DNA from 3 places in the Planococcus rifietoensis genome. Region 1 is predicted to be linked to each of the others. Evidence: riboswitches for the same ligand, from Rfam matches in the RefSeq annotation. Region 1 holds a riboswitch; each other region holds the start of a gene.

Region 1 (6,543 bases):
GCTACGAAGACGAGCAGGACCAGGAGCGGCGTGCGCATATTTTTGCGCTTATACCCTTTCGCTTTCTGGGAAGAGGCGGTTTTATCGGTTGAGGTCATGTAGTCAAATTCCTTTCTTTTCACGTGCTCCTTTTATTGTAGGGCTTAACGGAAAAAGGCGCAAAGAATTCAAAACGCTCTAGGGTTTCTGCTTGCAATTAACTGAAGATTTTATTAAACTTATCTATGGGTTAGCACTCAAGGACAGAGAGTGCTAAACGACTAGAAGCTATTTAATTTGAGGAGGGTGTTTCAATTGTTAAGACCATTAGGAGATCGTGTCATCATTGAGCTCGTCGAAGTGGAAGAAAAGACATCTAGCGGAATCGTCTTGCCAGGAACGGCGCAGGAAAAGCCGCAGGAAGGCAAAGTGATTGCGGTAGGGAATGGACTTATCCGTGAAAACGGACAGCGCACAGAGCTGGACGTAACTGAAGGAGACCGCGTCGTCTTTTCGAAATATGCGGGCACAGAATTGAAATACGAAGGCAAAGAATACTTAATTTTACGTGAAAACGACATCCTTGCGATTGTCGGCTAAATAAGCATAAATTCTATTTATATAGGAGGAACCGAATCATGGCAAAAGATATTAAGTTCAGTGAAGATGCACGCAGCTTGATGCTGCAAGGTGTAGATAAATTAGCGGACGCAGTCAAAGTAACGCTTGGGCCAAAAGGGCGCAACGTTGTGCTTGAGAAGAAATTCGGCACGCCGCTTATCACAAACGACGGCGTAACCATCGCCAAAGAAATCGAACTTGAAAACGCGTTTGAAAACATGGGCGCGAAACTCGTAGCGGAAGTTGCTTCCAAAACGAACGATATCGCAGGTGACGGTACGACAACTGCGACAGTTCTAGCACAAGCGATGATCCGCGAAGGCTTGAAGAACGTCACAGCTGGCGCAAACCCTGTGGGCATCCGCCGCGGCATCGAACTTGCTGTGGAAAGCGCAGTCACTGGATTGCAGTCCATTTCCCAGCAAATCGAAGGCAAAGAATCGATTGCGCAAGTAGCGGCGATTTCTTCAGGCGACGAGGAAGTCGGCAAATTGATCGCAGAAGCAATGGAGCGCGTCGGCAACGATGGTGTTATCACATTGGAAGAATCGCGCGGCTTCACGACGGAACTTGACGTTGTGGAAGGGATGCAATTCGACCGTGGTTACCAGTCTCCTTACATGGTGACGGATTCCGATAAAATGGAAGCGGTTCTTGAAAACCCGTTTATCCTTGTCACTGACAAGAAAATCGGCAACATCCAGGAAATCCTTCCAGTGCTTGAGCAAGTCGTTCAGCAAAGCAAACCGCTCCTCATCATCTCTGAAGATGTTGAAGGCGAAGCGTTGGCAACACTTGTCGTGAACAAATTGCGCGGCACATTCAATGCAGTGGCTGTTAAAGCTCCTGGCTTCGGCGACCGCAGAAAAGCGATGCTCGAAGACATTGCAGCTTTGACTGGCGCTGAAGTGATCACAGAAGACCTCGGTCTTGACTTGAAATCCACAAACATCGCACAACTTGGACGCGCAGCGAAAGTCGTTGTCTCTAAAGACAACACGACAATCGTTGAAGGCAATGGCGATTCCGAGAAAATCATCGCTCGCGTGGCGCAAATCCGCAGCCAATTGGAAGAAACAACTTCTGAATTCGACCGCGAAAAACTGCAGGAGCGCCTCGCGAAACTTGCTGGCGGCGTTGCAGTCATCAAAGTCGGCGCAGCAACTGAAACAGAATTGAAAGAGCGTAAATTGCGCATCGAAGACGCATTGAATGCAACACGCGCAGCGGTTGAAGAAGGTATCGTGGCAGGCGGCGGTACAGCGCTTATCAATGTCTACAACCAAGTGGCGGAAGTTGCAGCTCAGCACGAAGGCGACGTCGCGACAGGCGTCAACATCGTTCTTCGCGCACTTGAAGAGCCGGTTCGCCAAATCGCAACGAACGCTGGCCTTGAAGGCTCGATCATCGTTCACCGCCTGAAAACGGAAGAAGTTGGCATCGGCTACAACGCAGCAACAGGCGAATGGGTCAACATGCTTGAACAAGGCATCGTAGATCCAACGAAAGTGACGCGTTCTGCATTGCAAAACGCAGCATCTGTTGCAGCTATGTTCTTGACGACTGAAGCAGTTGTCGCCGACATCCCTGAACCAGCAGGACAAGGTGGCGGCATGCCTGATATGGGCGGCATGGGCGGCATGATGTAAGTCATCAGCCCATTTAGAAAAATCCCCTCTCACATAATGTGAGAGGGGATTTTTTGTGTTTGAATCACAAGGGCAATGAATTCTACTTCCTTGAAGTATACTGAAAAACCGGATCCATCAACTCAAACTCATAGCTCTCACTATTGACCTTCCCGAGAACTTTTTCACTATCGTAAAGCTCAAGCATAAACTGTGCCATCTCTTTTGCGGTATGGAACTTTTGCACATTGTCGCCATAGCTGAAGTCATCAAGTTCCCGCGCCGTTTTCACGAATTCGGTTTCGGTCATGGATGGCGCGAGTATTTTAACTTTCAACCGAGCTCCGTTATCCTGCAGTTCCTGGGCAAGGCCTTCTGTAAATGCGCTCACGTAAAATTTGGTCGCAGCGTATGTAACGGCATTTGGCACGAGTCTGTAGCCTAAGTCAGATGATACGTTGATGAGCTGTGCGCCTTCTTGGTCCGCGTAGTCGCGTACATAAAGAGTGGAAAGCGTGGTGAGTGCTTCAACATTTACGCGCAGCATCTTTTCCGTTTTAGTTACATCCTGCTCAGCGACGGTAGCACTGTTTCCGAAGCCGGCGTTGTTGACGAAGGTTTCAATATCGTATTCTTTGAGGCTTTCGTATAGTGCATGGACCTGCTCGCTTTCGGATAGGTCGGTGGGTTTGATGACGACGTCCAGCTCAGAGTTCATGCTTTGAATCTTCTCTTTAAGATTATTGAGCTCGGCTTCCCTTCTTGCCACAAGAATAAGGTTTTTGCCGCGTGTCGCAAAAGCCAGTGCCGCTTCATATCCGATTCCTGAGCTGGCGCCTGTGATTACCGTGTACTTCATGTGAATCCCTCCATTGAAATGAATAGATAGCAAGTGTACAGAAACAATGAAACTCTCATGAGATTGTGCTGGTTCCTGAAGTGGAAGAAACATCATTTTATAAACTGAGAATTTCTTAGATTATTTGGAATTATGAGAGTTCTTAAATGAAGATTATACACTATTTTTCTACCAGCAAAGGAATTATAAAACTTATATATTTAATGGAAACTCCGCAAGCTGGACATGATGCACAGGAGGATGAAGTCCGTTATCTACAATGAATCGAAAAGGTGATCACCTTTTCTACAATCAAAAAAATAATGGATTATTTTAGTATTTGGAGAAGCGTTCGCTCGACTCCTGTGGATCAGCGAGACGACCGAGACCCCGCAAGAAGCGAAGCGACTGAGGAGGCTTGGGCGCGAGCCCACGGAAAGCGAGCGATAAGCTTCGGAAAATACGACTTCTTAACTTTCTCTACAGCCTAAAAATCCTTTCCACACTGTGAAAAGGATTTTTTTAATGAATTGATCTTCAAACAAGCTATTGCCATGAAATCAAAGCTCTGCTATTGTATTAATCATATCAAATTACTCGGCATTGATTCTGAGTACATAATTTCTTATCCAGAGAAGTGGAGGGACTGGCCCTTTGAAGCTTCGGCAGCGGAACAGATTGGATGCCCAATTTGAAACTGTGCCAAATCCAGCAGGTGCTGCTAAGCATTTGAGAGATGAGAAGAGCCGGACGGTGAGCCTCTCTTCTTTTTTTATGAAGAGGGGCTTTTTCTATTGGGCGGCAAGGATTATAGCGTTTCATTCGAAATAAAAAAGACTAAGGAGAGATGGCAGATGAACAAGCGTTGGATTGGTGTGTTGGGGATTTCTGGGTTACTACTTGCAGGATGCGGCGATAGCGGGGAAGCTTCAGGGGAGGACAAGAAAGAAGTGCGTGTCGGCTTTGGCGTCGGGACGTATGAGCAGCAATTCAAGGAAGGGATCTTGCCTATTTTGGAGGAGAAAGGGTATAAAGTGGATACAACAACTTTTTCCCAAAACATGCAGTTGAATCCGGCGATGCAGGAAGGCTCGATCGATGCGAGCATTTTCCAGAGCACGGCGTATATGGAAGGGATCAACGAGGAATTGGGCATGGACATGACGGGGATCGCTTTTGTGCCGAGCGCGCCTCAAGGCTTGTATTCGGTGCATCATCAATCCTTGGATGAGGTAAAGGACGGCTCGACTGTCGGCTTGCCGAACGATCCGGTCAACCAGGAACGCGCAGTACGCATCTTGGAGGAACTCGGATGGGTGACGGTGTCAGATGATGCAGGCGTGACGGATTTTAATTTGAACGCAGTAGAAAATGCCGATTATGATCTCGACTTGAAAGTCTTAGACCCAGCGCAGATCCTGGTGTCGCTACAGGATATCGATTTTGGCGTCGTTAACGGCAATTATATTGCCAATGCGCCGGACCGCAAGATAACGGATGCGTTGAAAATCGAGAATACGCCCGAACAGCATCGGATTGTGGTGACGATCGAAGAAGAAAACGCGGATACTCAGTGGGCGAAAGATTTGAAAGACGCTTACGAATCCGAGGAATTCCAGGAATATATCGAGTCGAATGAGCAGTACGACGGCTTCATTTTGACGGAGGAATGGACGCAATAGATAGGAGATAGGTGAAGAATGATGGATATCTTAAAAGCGAAGACATTTGAAGAACGCATGGACATATTGAAGGAAACAGTCGCGCCGTTTACGGAACGGGCCGCGCACAACGATTTGGAACGAAAATTTCCATTTGAGAATTTTGAGGAACTGAAAGCGATCAATTACCCCGCGTTGACGATTCCGAAAGAATACGGCGGAGCGGGCATTTCTTTGTCTGAGTTGCTGCGCTATCAGGAAGCAATTAGCCGCGCGGACGGGTCGACGGGATTATCGATCGGCTGGCATATGGGCATCGTTCAAGATTTGGGCGAGACCGGTAAATGGGACGAATCGGTGCTTGAAGCTTTATTCGATGACATTAAAGCACGCGGCGCCTTGATCAATAATTGCGCGACCGAAAAGCAGACCGGCAGCCCGACAAGAGGCGGAAAGCCGTCGACCACAGCCAGAAAAGTTGGCGGTTCGTGGGTCATTGATGGACGCAAATCGTTCACGTCGATGGCGCCGGTATTGGATTACTTCAACGTGACCGCTGTGATTGAAGAGACCGGAGAAGTCGGCTACTTTCTCATTCCGCGGTCGGCTGACGGTATAGCAATCGACGAAACCTGGGATAGCGTAGCGATGACCGGTACCGGAAGCCACGACTTGGTATTGACGAATGTCCATGTGGAGGAAAAAGCTTTGGTTGAAATCAGCGTGCCCGGGAAAAAGCAACCAGCGGGATGGCTGCTGCATATTCCGGCGTGCTACCTTGGGATCGCCCAAGCGGCACAGGATTACGCGATCCATTTTGCGCAAGATTATTCACCGAATAGCTTGAACGGGCCGATCATCGAGCTGCCGAACGTGAAACAAAAGATCGGCCAAATCGAATTGGAGTTGCAGCGGGCGCGGCATTTTCTTTATTCCGTCGCGAAACAATGGGATGAATCGGACGACGAACAGCGCTCGCAGATGGCTGCGGAACTCGGGGCCGTGAAAGTCGCGGTGACGAATTCAGCTGTCGATATCGTGGATCTGGCGATGCGCGTCGCAGGTGCACACAGCCTGTCGGAAAAATCGCCTTTGCAGCGCTATTACCGCGATGTGCGGGCGGGGCTTCACAACCCGCCGATGGAAGACATGCTCATTCCGTCGCTTGCAGATTTTGCGATTGGCAAAGCGAAATCGAAACAACCGGTTAAATAGGTGAAGGGCCGCGGATCTTCAGGGATCCGCGGCTTTTTCCTTTTTATAATTGGAAAGAAATAACGGATATAAGTGCAAATTATGTCGGCGCTTACATTAATTTTTCCTTATGTGACATCTGTCACTAGCCGCTATGGCCGCGCCTCCTGTACGTTAACAAGAGCAGACAACTGCTTCCGATATGGAATTCGCATCTAGAGGGGAATTTTTAGAATGAAAAAAATCGCATGGATCACGGATACAGCAGCGCAATTGGATGATGCATTCATCCAAAGGCATAATGTCTATGTATTGCCCCTTAGTGTCGTGTTTGACGACGGGTCGTACCGCGAGTCGATCGACCTGACGCAGGGAGAATTTTACGATAAATTACGAGCGGCGAAAGTGTCGCCAAAAACTTCACAGCCGGCCATTGGCGAAATGATGGCTTTATATGAAAAACTGCAGGCGGAAGGCTATGATTTTGCGGTGGCACTTCATTTGTCGAGCGGCCTGTCCGGCACATTCGACAGCGCGCAATCAGCTGCCGAGATGGCGGATTTTAAAGTGTATCCAGTCGACTCGAAAATCGGTTCGTTCCCGATGGGGAAAATGATCGAAA
Region 2 (6,543 bases), 1.7 Mb from region 1:
GAAAAGCGCAGAACCCCATCGGTGATGCCGCGCTTTTCGCGTTCAGCGGGCGGCATTGCGGCATGGGACATTGTAGCCGGGTAGGACAGGATCGATTCGACAGCGCCAAGGCTGACGGCGAACACAGGAATTTCCAAAGCATCTACGAGAATGCGGGCGGCGTCCTTATCTGCTAGGCGGAATGACAGCACACAGCCTGCGTGGCTAGCCTGACGCTTATGGATCGGGTTTCCGGGATGGAACGAGAAGCCGGGATAATAGACTTCTTCGACAAGCGGGTGCCTATGCAGATACTCGGCAATGCGTGCGGTCGTCTCGCCGGATTGTTTTGTGCGGGCGCCGAGCGTTTTGATGCCTTGGATCAATGTATAGGAATCCTGTGCGCCGAGCACAGATCCGAATGTATTTTGGATGAATGCCAATTGTTCCCCAAGCCCAGCATCTTTTGTTACCGCAAGGCCAGCGGTGATGTCGCTATGACCGGAGAGGAACTTCGTCGCGCTGTGGAGCACGATATCCGCACCGAGTTCGAGCGGATTCTGATATAGCGGTGTCATGAACGTGTTGTCGACGAAAGTCATGGCATCGTTTGCTTTGGCTAGTTTCGCAGCCATTTCGATATCGGTAATTTTCATGACGGGATTGGAAGGCGTTTCAATGTATACCACTTTCGTGTTCGGCTGGAACGCTGCGGCTACTTCGCCAAGGTCGGTCATGTCGACGAACGTGTAATCGACTTTGAATTTTTCCAGCACTTCCGTAATGAAGCGATAAGTGCCGCCGTAAACATCTTCCGAGACCAGCACATGATCACCGGCTTTCAACAGCATGAAGGCCGATGAGATGGCTGCCATGCCGGAAGAAAAGGCCAAGCCCCGCGCACCGCCTTCAAGTTTGGCGATCGTTTCTTCAAGCGATTTGCGCGTTGGGTTGCCGGAGCGGCTGTAATCAAACGGACCGAACGAATCGATGCTTTCCTGATGGAAAGTCGATGATAAATAAATCGGCACATTGACTGCGCCCGTTAATGGATCAATGCCTGCTGAATGGATCAATTTCGTCTCGCGTCGTTCACTCATGGGAAACGACCTCCTTTTCCAGTTTGGCCAAGGCTTGTGACAAATCAGCGATCAAATCTTCTGCCTGCTCGACGCCTACAGAGAAGCGGAGCAGGCGGTTACAGACGCCGCGTGCCGTGCGTTCTGCGACCGGCATATCGGCGTGGGTCTGCGTCGCGGGATACGTGATGAAACTTTCCACACCGCCGAGACTCTCGGCGAATGTGATGAGCGACAGGTTCTCGAGAAATGTCCCGACCCATTGTTCTTCGCGCAGGCGGAACGACAGCATGCCGCCTTTTCCAGGGTATAGTACGTCTGTCACGGTCTCTTGAGTTTCCAGAAAACGGGCGAGTTCTTTAGCGTTCGCTTCGTGCTGGCGCATGCGCAGCGGCAAGGTTTTCAAGCCGCGGATCAACAGCCAGGAATCGAGCGGCGACAGCACTGCGCCGGCTGAGTTATGGGCGTTGAAAAGCTGCTCGCATAAATCCTCGCCTTTTGCGGCGACTAGCCCAGCAAGCACATCGTTATGGCCGCCGATGTATTTGGTGGCGCTATGGAGCACGATATCGGCGCCGATTGCGAGCGGCTGCTGGAGAAAGGGCGTCAAAAAGGTATTGTCGACGATCAGCAAAAGCTTGTGGCGTTTCGCCAATTGTGCATACAATTCCAAATCGATCTCCTGCATCAATGGGTTGGTTGGGGTTTCAATGAAAATCGCTTTTGTCTTGTCAGTGATTTTCGCTTCAGCTGTTTTCGGATCGATGAAGGAATCGTAAACGGGGCGGATATGGTATTTCTCTTCATATTGTTCCAGCAGGCGGTAGGTGCCGCCATAAATATCTTCAGGAAGCAAAATTTCATCGTTCGGACGGAACAGGGAGAGGACCAGCTGGATCGCGGCCATTCCAGAACTGCAGGCAAAGCCTGCGTCGCCGCCTTCTAAATTCGCGATCCCTTCTTCGAGAAGCTGGCGTGTCGGATTTTTCGTCCGTGTATAATCATAGCCTGTGGATTTGCCAAGGCCTTCGTGTTCGTAGGCGGTAGAAAGATAAATCGGGGGATTGACCGCCCCGGTGCGTTGGTCGCTGCGGTTGCCGAGTTGTACCAGGCGTGTTTCTAAGCTATGTTGTGTCATGATCCTCATCCTTTCAAATCAAAAAGCAGGGGCTTTCTTCTATGATAAGAAGAAAGCCCCTGCCGTATATGCTATCTTCTCATCTACTAGGCTTCACCTATTGGAATTAGCACCGTGACAAACACGTCCGGTTGCTGAGACTTCACAGGGCCAAATCCCTCCATCTCTCTCGATAAGAATCATTTTATATAGTTGTGGTTGGTTGATGTTTTCCATCATACGGCAATTACTTTCGAAACACAAGCGGAATATTGAAAATAGTCTTATAAATGTCCCAGAGTCGCTCGCTTTTATTCCGGAAGCTGAAATGGTATGCTGAGGTATACTTTTATCCTGCCCAGCTTATACAAAGCTAGTTGCAAAGGGGTTCTGAATTATGTACATCGTCACATCGACCGTCATTGTGCCTGAAGATAAAGTGCAAGACGTCATAGAAATATACCAAAAACGATCGCGCCGTGTAGACCAGGCGGAAGGCTTCACTTCATTCCGGCTGATCCAAAACACGAAAAAGCGCCATGAATTGACCGTCCACTTGGAATGGCAATCCAAACAAGCCTACATGAACTGGGTCAAGAGCCAGGAGTTCAAGGAAATCCATGATTTGGAGAAGAATTATCCAGACCAGGAACTCGCGGGCATCGTCCCGAAAGTCCATCAATACGAAGTGGTGGCCGAATGAACCAGAAACAAAAACAGCAAATCGCGACCGACACGGCAGACGGTATATACGAAGCGTACCCGAATTTATGGGAACGTTTCGGCGATAAGGGATATGAACATACCGTCAAAGACAATCATCACCACTTGGATTACCTCGAAACCGCGTGGGAGCTGCAAAGCGAGCAATCCTTTCTAGACTATGCACTCTGGCTCGAGACGGTGCTCGTGAGCCGCAATGTCGAAACTGCGCTCATCATCGATAATTTTCAGCGGCTTATCGAAATTGTGCCGCGCTATACCGAAACAACGCAAGGAGATTTCATGCGGGGCTGCCTCGATCGCGCAGTCCGGTTATTGGAGCTCCCTCCACATAAAAGGGGCTGATCAAATGAACGAGTCAACACAGCTTTCGGATCTTTTCCTGCAGGGGCAGGAAGAGGAAGCTTTAAAATATGTCCAGGCTTTCCTGGAAAGCCATTCACATGAACAGCTCTACGGCGAACTTCTGACGCCGGCGATGTACCGCATCGGGGAATTATGGGAACAAAATGAAATATCGGTAGCGGAAGAGCACTTGGCAACCGCTGTTTGCGATTTTGTCTTGTCCGCTACGGAGCTGCGCAATAAAGATAAGGATGGCCGTAAAAAAGCGATGATCTTTGGCCCAGAAGGCGAAGAGCATTATATCGGACTTAAGATGGTCGCGGCGATGTTCCGTGAAGAGGGCTATGATGTCCGCTATATGGGACCGAATTTGCCGCTCGATTCAGCACTCGAATTGGCCGGTGAATGGCAGCCCGATGTTGTTGCATTGTCGGGTGCACTTGCACACCGCTTGCCGGTTTTGAAAACCTACGCCGAAGCTTTCTCTAAGGTGGACTCAAATCCAGCCGTCCTGATTGGCGGCAGGGCCGTCACTTTGTCGAGCTTTGCTGATTTGCGTATAAAAGGAGCGGTCGTCGTCCGGGAACTTGGTGCGCTCAGGGAATGGATCCGCACTGGAAAGGGGTCGAACGATGACACGCTCTCCACTGGCTGAATGGCCGCTTCCGGCTTTTCAATTAAACAATAGCTTTGCGGTCGTCGATTATTCCCAAGAGGCAGAACAGCTTTTCGGAAAACCAAAAAGATTTTTTGAATTACTCGATGAAGGCAGCCACGCCAAAGCGGAACGCTTGCTGAAAACACGCGGCAGCAAAAAACCTATCGAATTGAATTTCACCACAGCAGCTGGCTTCTTCTTGGCGGACGTCTATTACCGCTGGGATAGCGACTTTTCACTGAATCTTGTACTGGTGCCAAAAGATGACCAAATGGCTGCCATCACGGCTCAATTGATTCGCTTGCGGGGCCGCTTGAAAGAAACGGATTATGAATTGCTCAAGGAAAAAGAACGGTCGGATGCGCTGCTGGATAAAGTGCGTGAACTTTCCGCCCCGTGCATCGCAATCGGCGGAGGCTATGTGCTCATTCCGTTGTTCGGTAATTTGGATGCGAAAAAAGTTGAAGCGATCCGCCCGTATATTGTCACGCGCATCTATGAATACGAAGCCGAAACGGTCGTGATCGATTTGACGGCGATGGGTTCGGTGACGCAAGAAGGCGTCAGTTATCTGGAATCGCTCGTGCAGACCTTGGGCGTCATGGGAATCGATGCGGTCATCACCGGCGTAAAGCCGGACCATGCCCAAAAATTGCATCTGTTGAAACGGGAAATGAATTTGCGTTTTGAAGCATCACTGGAATCCGTCCTGACAACAGCCTCAGAAAATCAGTGATGAAACCGGCCATGGGAGCCGGTTTTTTTATGGTTAGGAAGCCTGGTGACTGGATGTTTGTTTCGTTTTCCATAGGATATCTGGTGATTTTTCGGGAATACATTTAGAGAAAAGGATTATTAAAAGCTGCAGTGGAGGTGTTGGCGATGGGATCATCACATGATCATTCGCATAGCCGCAATAAAAAAACATTGCTGATCGCCTTTTTGATCATCACCAGTTATATGGTGGTCGAGGCGGTCGGCGGATATTTGACGAACAGCCTAGCGCTGCTGGCTGATGCCGGCCATATGCTGAGCGATTCCATTTCGCTGGGTGTTGGCTACCTGGCTTTTTCCATTGGCGAAAAAGCAGCCGACCAAATGAAGACTTACGGCTATAAACGTTTTGAAATTTTAGCGGCAGTCTTTAACGGAGTGACGCTCGTCTTGATTTCACTTTATATTTTCTATGAAGCCTACCACCGGTTTTCAGATCCACCGGAAATTGCTACTTCAGGAATGTTGGCTATCGCGGTCATCGGCTTGCTCGTCAATATCCTCGTCGCGTGGATTTTGATGCGCGGCGGAGATACGAAAGAAAACTTGAATCTCCGTGCCGCTTTTTTGCATGTCTTAAGTGATTTGCTTGGCTCGGTCGGCGCGATTACGGCAGCCCTTTTGATCATTTTCTTCGGGTGGGCATGGGCAGATCCGCTGGCGAGTGTGGTTGTCGCTATCCTCGTCTTGATCAGCGGTTGGCGCGTGACGAAAGAAGCGGTGCATGTCTTGATGGAAGGGACACCAAAAAATGTCGACCTGGAGCAAGTAGCGCAGACAATCGAAGCGTTGCCTGCGGTGAAAAGCATTCATGACTTGCATGTATGGAGCATCACGAGCGGAAAAAATGCCATGTCGGGACATGTAGTCGTCAAAGAACATATCTCGTTCAAAGACAGCCAGCAAGTGCTTAGGGATATTGAACATGCGCTGTTGGAGCTGAAAATCGGCCATGTCACCGTCCAATTGGAAAATGAAGACCACCCACATGACGACTCGATTCGCTGCCAAGGGCAAGAAGAGGCTGAAGCGGCAGGGCATCATCATCACTGAAGAAAAGAATCGGCCACTAAGGAGCGGGAACATGCCGCTCCTTTTTTCTATGGAAATACGTGTTGCATATGTTTTATCATCCAGATCACTGCTTGAACATATAAGTATATGCTGATATGCTGTATTTGGCATTACAGTATTTAACCAGACCTAAGTATAGAAGCGGGGGGAATCATCCGATGGAAGTGAAAGCGCGCGAAATAGAAATTGACAAAGCGAGCATGGTGCTGAAGCTATTGGGCGATAAGACGAGATTGTCGATGGTCAAATTGCTCGAAAAAAACGATTGCTGCGTCTGTGAATTTGTGGAAATCTTCAACGTCAGCCAGTCGGCGATCAGCCAGCACTTGCGTAAATTACGGGATCTTGGGTTGGTGAAAGAAAAACGCAAGGGGCAATGGATTTTCTATTCATTGAACCAGGACAGTGAATTATACGACATGCTCATACAAGTCTTGGCATTCATTCCAAGCCAGGATGAGCGCATCGAGAGATTGGTGGAGCAGGGACTGCGCATTCGTTGTGAGTAATTGTTGATACGAAAAACGCAAGAAGTTGAATAAACATAGAGATACTAAAAACCATTCATGGAACAAGGGAGCTAATCAATATGACGAAAAAAACATTGTACTTTTTATGCACGGGCAATTCATGCCGCAGCCAAATGGCGGAAGGCTGGGGGAAAGAAATTTTGGGCGATGAGTGGCAAGTATTGAGTGCCGGAATCGAAGCGCATGGCTTGAACCCGAACGCCGTAAAAGCGATGAATGAAGTGAATATCGATATTTCGAATCAAACATCTGATGTCATCGACA
Region 3 (6,543 bases), 1.2 Mb from region 1:
CAAAACCGCCGATTGCAAGGCGCGCTGCCCCGATTGTCAACGGATGGGCTTCTCCCACTAGAAAAGTCTGCGCTGTCCCTGTCGTTCCCCAAAGCATTGCCGCGAATAATACCCATATGTATGCTTTCATTTGCATCAGTTTCCACCGCTTTCTCTCTGTAAAGTTTTATATGTTTTAAAGCATAGCTGGAAAACGCCCATGCTTGTACTAGATTATGGAAAATTCGTCCACTCTTCTAAACATACCACGGCACGGATGGTTTGAGATAGGGTTCAAATAGCTTTATAATAGAAAGAAAAAGAGGAGGCGATCGCATGTATATGACAGTCCCGGAAACTGCCGTTTTTTTGTCGATGCCGGAAGAGCAAGTCAACCGCTACGTACTTGAAGGCCGGATTCGCGCAGTCCATGACGGAGAACAATACTTGATCAACACCTCCCAATTCGAAAGCCATTTCCAACAGCTGGAAGTTGCCAAACTGGAGCTGGAAGAGTGGCGCGCTACGCCAATCCCTGATGATATCGATATTAAAGACGAGGATTGACGAAACGCAAAAAAGATCGGAGCCATTTAGGCTTCGATCTTTTTTTGATGAACAAGTTTATGCTAATACATGGCTTTTGGCATTCACCGTTTTCTGCAACTGGGCTTGTACATGATGGGCCCATTTCTCAAATTCCACCAAAAATCCGTCGTGGCCAAAATCCGTTTCGATTTTCTCCCATTTCGCATTCGGTTGATTTTCGACCCAAGGAATCATCAATTCTCCCGGGTACAATAAATCGTGGCTATAGGAAATCGATAACAGCTCTGCGGCTAATTCCGCCTCTTCCACATCGTGTGTGTTCATGGCTTTCAGCAAAATGAGATAACTATTCGGGTCAAAGCGTCCTGCCAATTTACGCCCCTGGTAATCCAAATAGGATTGAACTTCAAATTCTTCCCCGCAGCGCGAACGGCCGAAGCGGCCATTGAATAATTGACTGCTCCGGTATGTCACCATGCCGGCCATGCGCGCGATTTCGAATCCTTTCAGCCTGGTTTCCGGATGATAATTGCCTGATTGGAACTCGGGATCGTTTTCGATTGCCTGGATGCCGATGTGATTGAATGCCACACCATAATCTCCATAATATGGCGTTACGGCAAGTGCAATGGCCGTATCCAGAAACTCTGGATAGAGCTTTGCCCATTCCAAGGTTTTCATGCCACCGAGCGAACCGCCGATCACCGCTGCCAAATGGTTGATGCCCAAAGCTTCCAGGGCTTTTCGTTCCGCTCTCACCATGTCCCGGATGGTCAGTTCAGGAAATGACGCTCGGTAAGGTTCACCGGTTTCCGGGTTGATCGAAAGCGGGCCGGTCGAACCGTTGCAGCCGCCGAGTACATTGAACGTGATGGCTTGGAACTGCCCGGTATCCACCGCTTTTCCTGGGCCGATCAGCCCTGCCCACCAGCCTGGTTGATCTGCAGTTCCCACTGCATATTGATCGCCCGTCAGCGCATGGCAAACCAGAATCGCCGGCGCAGAACTGTCTCCGACGCGTTCATACGCCAATTCCACTTCGCGCAATAGTTGACCTGATTCAAGTTTTAGCTGGCCGATGGATACTGTCGTCATCCGAATCCCTCCTTACGCGTTCTCGAGTACTGCCGCTTGGATCGCTTGCTCCAAATCAGCGATTAAATCTTCGTGGTTTTCCAATCCTACAGACAAACGGATCAATTCTTCCGTAACGCCTGAATTTTTCAGTTCTTCTGCTGTCAATTGCTGGTGAGTTGTTGACGCCGGGTGGATGATCAATGATTTGGCATCACCGACATTCGCCACGTGCGACCATAAATTAACGCCATCGATTACTTTGCGGCCGGCTTCCCGTCCGCCTTTGATGCCGAAGTTGACGATCGAACCATAGCTGTCTTTCAAATATTTATCAGCAAGTGCTTTGGATGGATGTCCTTCGAGGCCAAGGTAATTGACCCACTCGACTTGCGGATGGTCTTTCAAATATTCAGCGACCTTTTGCGCATTCGTCGCGTGGCGTGGAATCCGCAGATGCAAGGTTTCAAGTCCCTGAAGCAGTGCATGGGCGCTGTCCGCACTGAGCGACGGGCCGAAATCGCGCAATAGCTGGACGCGTAATTTCGTCGCGAATGCCGCTTCCGGCACATCAATTCCGAAACGGATGCCATGGTAGGTTTCATCCGGCTCCGTGTAATTCGGGAAGCGCGGATTGTCCCAGTTGAACCGTCCGGCATCAACCGCTACGCCGCCGATTGTCGTTCCGTGCCCGCCGATCCATTTCGTAGCGGAATGGATGACCACGTCTGCACCGAATTCGATCGGGTTGCTGACGAAAGGCGATGCGAATGTATTATCGATCAACAGCGGAACCCCGTTTTCATGGGCGATATTAGCTACCCGCTCGACGTCGAACACGTTCAAGCTTGGATTTCCGATGATTTCACCGAACAAGGCTTTCGTCTTGTCGGTAATCGCTGCACGGAAATTTTCAGGATCGGTGGCATCGACGAATTTTACGTTAATGCCGTAGCGCGGCAATGTGTTGGCGAATAAATTGTAAGTTCCACCGTATAGGTTGCTATCAGCAATGATTTCATCTCCCGCTTCAGCTACATTCAATACTGAGAATGCAATGGCTGCCATTCCTGATGACAAAGCCACTGCAGCGGTCCCGCCTTCAAGAAGTGCGACGCGCTGTTCGAACACATCAACTGTTGGATTCATGATGCGCGAATAGATATTGCCTGTCTCTTTCAAGCCAAATAGGTTTTGTGCGTGCTCGGTATCTTTGAATACATAAGAAGTCGTTTTATGGACCGGTACGCCGCGAGCGCCAGTCACTGGATCTGGTTCTTGGCCACCGTGTAATAGAAGAGTTTCTGGTTTGAAGTTTGTCATTGTCAATTCCTCCTGTTTTTTGTAATAGTTTTGTTCGGTATGAGGAGGACACAAAAAGACCCTCTTCAGAAAGAAGAGGGCCGTTATATACGGATTTGCCTCCTCTTATCTTTCAGCGACGCAAATGCGCGCTGTAGGATTTAGCACCTTTCCAGACATGAGCCTGTTGGTTGCCGGGCATCGTAGGGCCTATTCCCTCCGCCTCTCGTGATAAGAGTATTCAGTTATTTTTTTGCTTGTGGAAAAGTATAGAGGACAGCCCTGGTTAAAGTCAAGGATATTTTTCTAAAAATTTTAACTACTATAAGTAGCTTATCTCCCGAAAAAAAACTACGTCAAAGCTGTTGACTTTTTCGCTATTTCGAAATAGAGTAGGAATCACGAATTGAATAGCTTACATCACTTTCTTATCCAGAGAAATCGAGGGACAGGCCCTATGACGTTTCGGCAGCAGATTCGCAAATCAGCGAAAACTGTGCTAATTCCTGCAAATGCTTCGGCATTTGGAAGATGAGAATGAGATGGTTTCATATTTTGGAGCCCTCTTTTTTCTTGCGTATAAGAAAAAAGAGGGCTTTTTGTTGTTATTTCAAGAAAGTGTTCGTTCGCACTCATTCGAATCGTTATTTGCAGCCACAGGAGGGACACCATGATTCAATTTGAAGCAGTCAAGAAAACTTACGTATCCGGCAAGCAAGAAGTCCATGCGCTCAACGGCATTGATTTGACCGTCGAGACCGGGGAAATTTACGGCGTCATCGGATTTAGCGGCGCAGGGAAAAGCTCGTTGATCCGCACGGTGAATTTGCTCGAGCGCCCATCAACAGGACGCGTGCTCATCCATGGAGAGGACATTTCCACTTTAAGCGCACGCAAAATCCGCGATACACGAAAAGACATCGGCATGATCTTCCAGCATTTCAATTTGCTGAACTCGAAAACCGTACACCATAATATCGCGATGCCGCTGATTCTCGCCAAGACACCAAAAGCGGAAATTGACCGAAAAGTGGCGGAACTATTGGAGTTTGTCGGGCTTGCCGACCAAGCGAAAAAATACCCGGATCAATTATCCGGCGGGCAAAAGCAGCGCATCGGCATTGCAAGAGCACTCGCCACCAACCCGTCCATACTGCTATGCGATGAAGCAACGTCAGCGCTCGACCCGCAGACGACCCAGTCCATCCTGGATCTGCTGCGCCGCATCAACCAGGAATACAACATCACCATCTTGCTCATCACCCACGAGATGGGCGTCATCCGGGAAATCTGCGACAAAGTGGCCGTTCTCGAAGAAGGACGTGTCATCGAACAAGGCAGCGTATTTGAAGTGTTTACCAATCCCCAGCACGCGACGACGAAACGTTTCGTCCGTTCTGTCATGAACGATGAATTGCCAGATTCGCTCCTTGAGCAAATCCGCCACAACGACGGGACACGCCCAATCTACCGGGTGCAGTTTACCGGGAATTCAGTCGGCCAGCCATTCATGTCACGGGTTTCACGCGAATTCCAGCTCGATTTGAATGTTTTGTTCGGCAACATTACAGAACTTCAAGGCATTCCATACGGCAACTTGATTGTGGAGTTCGACGGCGCTCATGCAGAAATCGACCGCGCACTCGCCTCGATCCGAAACGATAACATCCAAGTAGAGGAGGTGCAGCAACATGCAGGTTGATCAATCGCAAATTCTAGAAGCTTTATGGGAGACGCTTTACATGACGGGTGCATCATTCGTTTTCTCGCTCTTCATCGGCTTGCCGCTCGGCATCTTGCTGGTCGTCACACGAAAAGGCCACCTGCTCGAAAATGAAGCCGTATTTAACGTATTGAACATCGTCATCAATATCTTCCGTTCGGTTCCGTTCATCATCTTGATGGTCGCCATCATTCCACTAACGCGCATCATTGTCGGCACATCGATCGGCACAGCCGCAGCCATCGTGCCATTGGTATTTTATGCTGGGCCTTACATCGCCCGACTCATCGAGAATTCATTGCTCGAAGTCGATAAAGGCGTCATCGAAGCAGCCCAGGCGATGGGCGCTTCTCCCGGCCAGATCATTTTCCGCTTCCTTATCCCGGAAGCGCTCAGCTCCCTTGTCCTCGCATTGACCATCGCTATCGTCGGCTTGATCGGCGCATCCGCAATGGCTGGCGCGATTGGAGGCGGCGGACTCGGCGACTTGGCCATCACTTACGGATATCAGCGCTTCGACACGGTGGTCATGCTCTTGACTGTTGCCATTCTGGTCGTCCTTGTCCAAGGCGTTCAATCACTCGGCAACCTCATGTCCCGCAGAGTACGCCGGAGCTAAGTCCTTTAATTCACGTTAAACAAACTCAATAAGGTGGTTCATTCACCAGCACCACTACTTTAAAAACCCATTGGAGGATTTCATCATGAAAAAAATTACAGCTCTTTTAGCAACAGCAGGCATTGCCGCGCTTCTCGGCGCATGTGGAGACGATAGCTCAGCCGGCGAAACCACGAAAGTGACACTTGGTATCAGTGGATCGGACACGACCATTTGGGATTATGTCGGCGACAAAGCCGCTGAAGAAGGCATCGAGCTCGACATCATCACGTTCTCGGATTATGTGGCGCCTAACTTGGCACTCGCTGAAGGCGAACTCGACTTGAATGCCTTCCAGACCATCTCGTATTTCGATGAGTTTGTCGAAGAGCATAATGTCGACATCGTGCCGATCGGCTCTACCGTCATTGCGCCGATGGGCTTGTATTCCGATAAATACGAATCGATCGAAGAACTTCCAGAAGGCGCCCAAATCGCGATGCCGAATGAAGCAACCAACATGGGCCGTGCACTCCTCTTGCTCGATGAATCCGGGCTCATCACGTTATCCGACGATGCCGGGTTGACTGGAACGGAAGAAGACATCATCGACAACCCGAAAAACATTGAAGTTGTCCCGATGACTTCCGCCCATACGCCGCGCGCTATGGCTGACGTCGCTGCTTCCATCGTCAACAACGGCATTGCAGTGGATGCAGGATTGAATCCGACAGAAGATCCAATTGCCCGTGAAAGCGATACGGCAAAACCTTATATCAACTTGATCGCCGCGCAAAAAGGCCAGGAAGATAACGAAGCGTATCAGCGCATCGTTGAATTGTACCAGGAAGAAGACACAGCTGAATTTGTCATCGAGCACACAGAAGGCGCTCAAATCCCGACTTTTGTTTCGGTTGAAGAATTAGTCGATTACCAATAAGAAAACAAACGATTTGCAATTGCATGCTGTTAAAAAAAGAAATTTCATTTGAGGGGGACGATTACATGACCATCATTAGCGAAGCGCGCGAGACGATTACGGAATCGATCGACAAGAACCGTGCACAGTATTTACGCATCAGCCATGCCATCCATGAAAATCCGGAAATTGGCAACGAAGAAGTGTTCGCGAGCGGACTGTTGACCGGATTGCTTGAAGAAGCCGGATTCCAGGTGGAAGACGGTGTCGCTGGCCACCACACTGCCTTTTACGCGGTCCGCGACAGCCAAAAGCCAGGGCCGACCATCGCGTTTCTTGCTGAATACGACGCCTTGCCGGGCATCGGCCATGCATGCGGACACAATATTATCGGCACGA

The links. A riboswitch is a leader RNA that binds a small molecule or an ion and turns the genes downstream of it on or off. The one in region 1 is predicted to bind S-adenosylmethionine.
Region 2: another riboswitch for S-adenosylmethionine. It lies ahead of AUC31_RS10340 (methionine biosynthesis PLP-dependent protein); the one in region 1 lies ahead of AUC31_RS01285 (MetQ/NlpA family ABC transporter substrate-binding protein).
Region 3: another riboswitch for S-adenosylmethionine. It lies ahead of AUC31_RS12635 (O-acetylhomoserine aminocarboxypropyltransferase/cysteine synthase family protein); the one in region 1 lies ahead of AUC31_RS01285 (MetQ/NlpA family ABC transporter substrate-binding protein).

What each region holds. Positions count from the first base shown of each region.
Region 1 is NZ_CP013659.2:244,290-250,832, forward strand. Features, by position in the region: gene AUC31_RS01260 (CPBP family intramembrane glutamic endopeptidase) at 1-98, opposite strand, end outside; gene groES (co-chaperone GroES) at 295-579, shown strand; gene groL (chaperonin GroEL) at 618-2,249, shown strand; gene AUC31_RS01275 (SDR family NAD(P)-dependent oxidoreductase) at 2,332-3,087, opposite strand; SAM riboswitch class I at 3,689-3,809, shown strand; gene AUC31_RS01285 (MetQ/NlpA family ABC transporter substrate-binding protein) at 3,921-4,748, shown strand; gene AUC31_RS01290 (acyl-CoA dehydrogenase family protein) at 4,770-5,942, shown strand; gene AUC31_RS01295 (DegV family protein) at 6,156-6,543, shown strand, end outside.
Region 2 is NZ_CP013659.2:2,062,451-2,068,993, reverse strand. Features, by position in the region: gene AUC31_RS10345 (aminotransferase class I/II-fold pyridoxal phosphate-dependent enzyme) at 1-1,079, opposite strand, end outside; gene AUC31_RS10340 (methionine biosynthesis PLP-dependent protein) at 1,072-2,196, opposite strand; SAM riboswitch class I at 2,273-2,375, opposite strand; gene AUC31_RS10335 (antibiotic biosynthesis monooxygenase family protein) at 2,573-2,878, shown strand; gene AUC31_RS17870 (hypothetical protein) at 2,875-3,243, shown strand; gene AUC31_RS10325 (cobalamin B12-binding domain-containing protein) at 3,248-3,898, shown strand; gene AUC31_RS10320 (STAS domain-containing protein) at 3,876-4,637, shown strand; gene AUC31_RS10315 (cation diffusion facilitator family transporter) at 4,784-5,728, shown strand; gene AUC31_RS10310 (ArsR/SmtB family transcription factor) at 5,908-6,258, shown strand; gene arsC (arsenate reductase (thioredoxin)) at 6,339-6,543, shown strand, end outside.
Region 3 is NZ_CP013659.2:2,557,901-2,564,443, forward strand. Features, by position in the region: gene AUC31_RS12620 (EamA family transporter) at 1-136, opposite strand, end outside; gene AUC31_RS12625 (helix-turn-helix domain-containing protein) at 316-546, shown strand; gene metX (homoserine O-acetyltransferase MetX) at 604-1,623, opposite strand; gene AUC31_RS12635 (O-acetylhomoserine aminocarboxypropyltransferase/cysteine synthase family protein) at 1,636-2,925, opposite strand; SAM riboswitch class I at 3,028-3,142, opposite strand; SAM riboswitch class I at 3,330-3,442, shown strand; gene AUC31_RS12640 (methionine ABC transporter ATP-binding protein) at 3,575-4,606, shown strand; gene AUC31_RS12645 (methionine ABC transporter permease) at 4,596-5,246, shown strand; gene AUC31_RS12650 (MetQ/NlpA family ABC transporter substrate-binding protein) at 5,332-6,165, shown strand; gene AUC31_RS12655 (M20 family metallopeptidase) at 6,231-6,543, shown strand, end outside.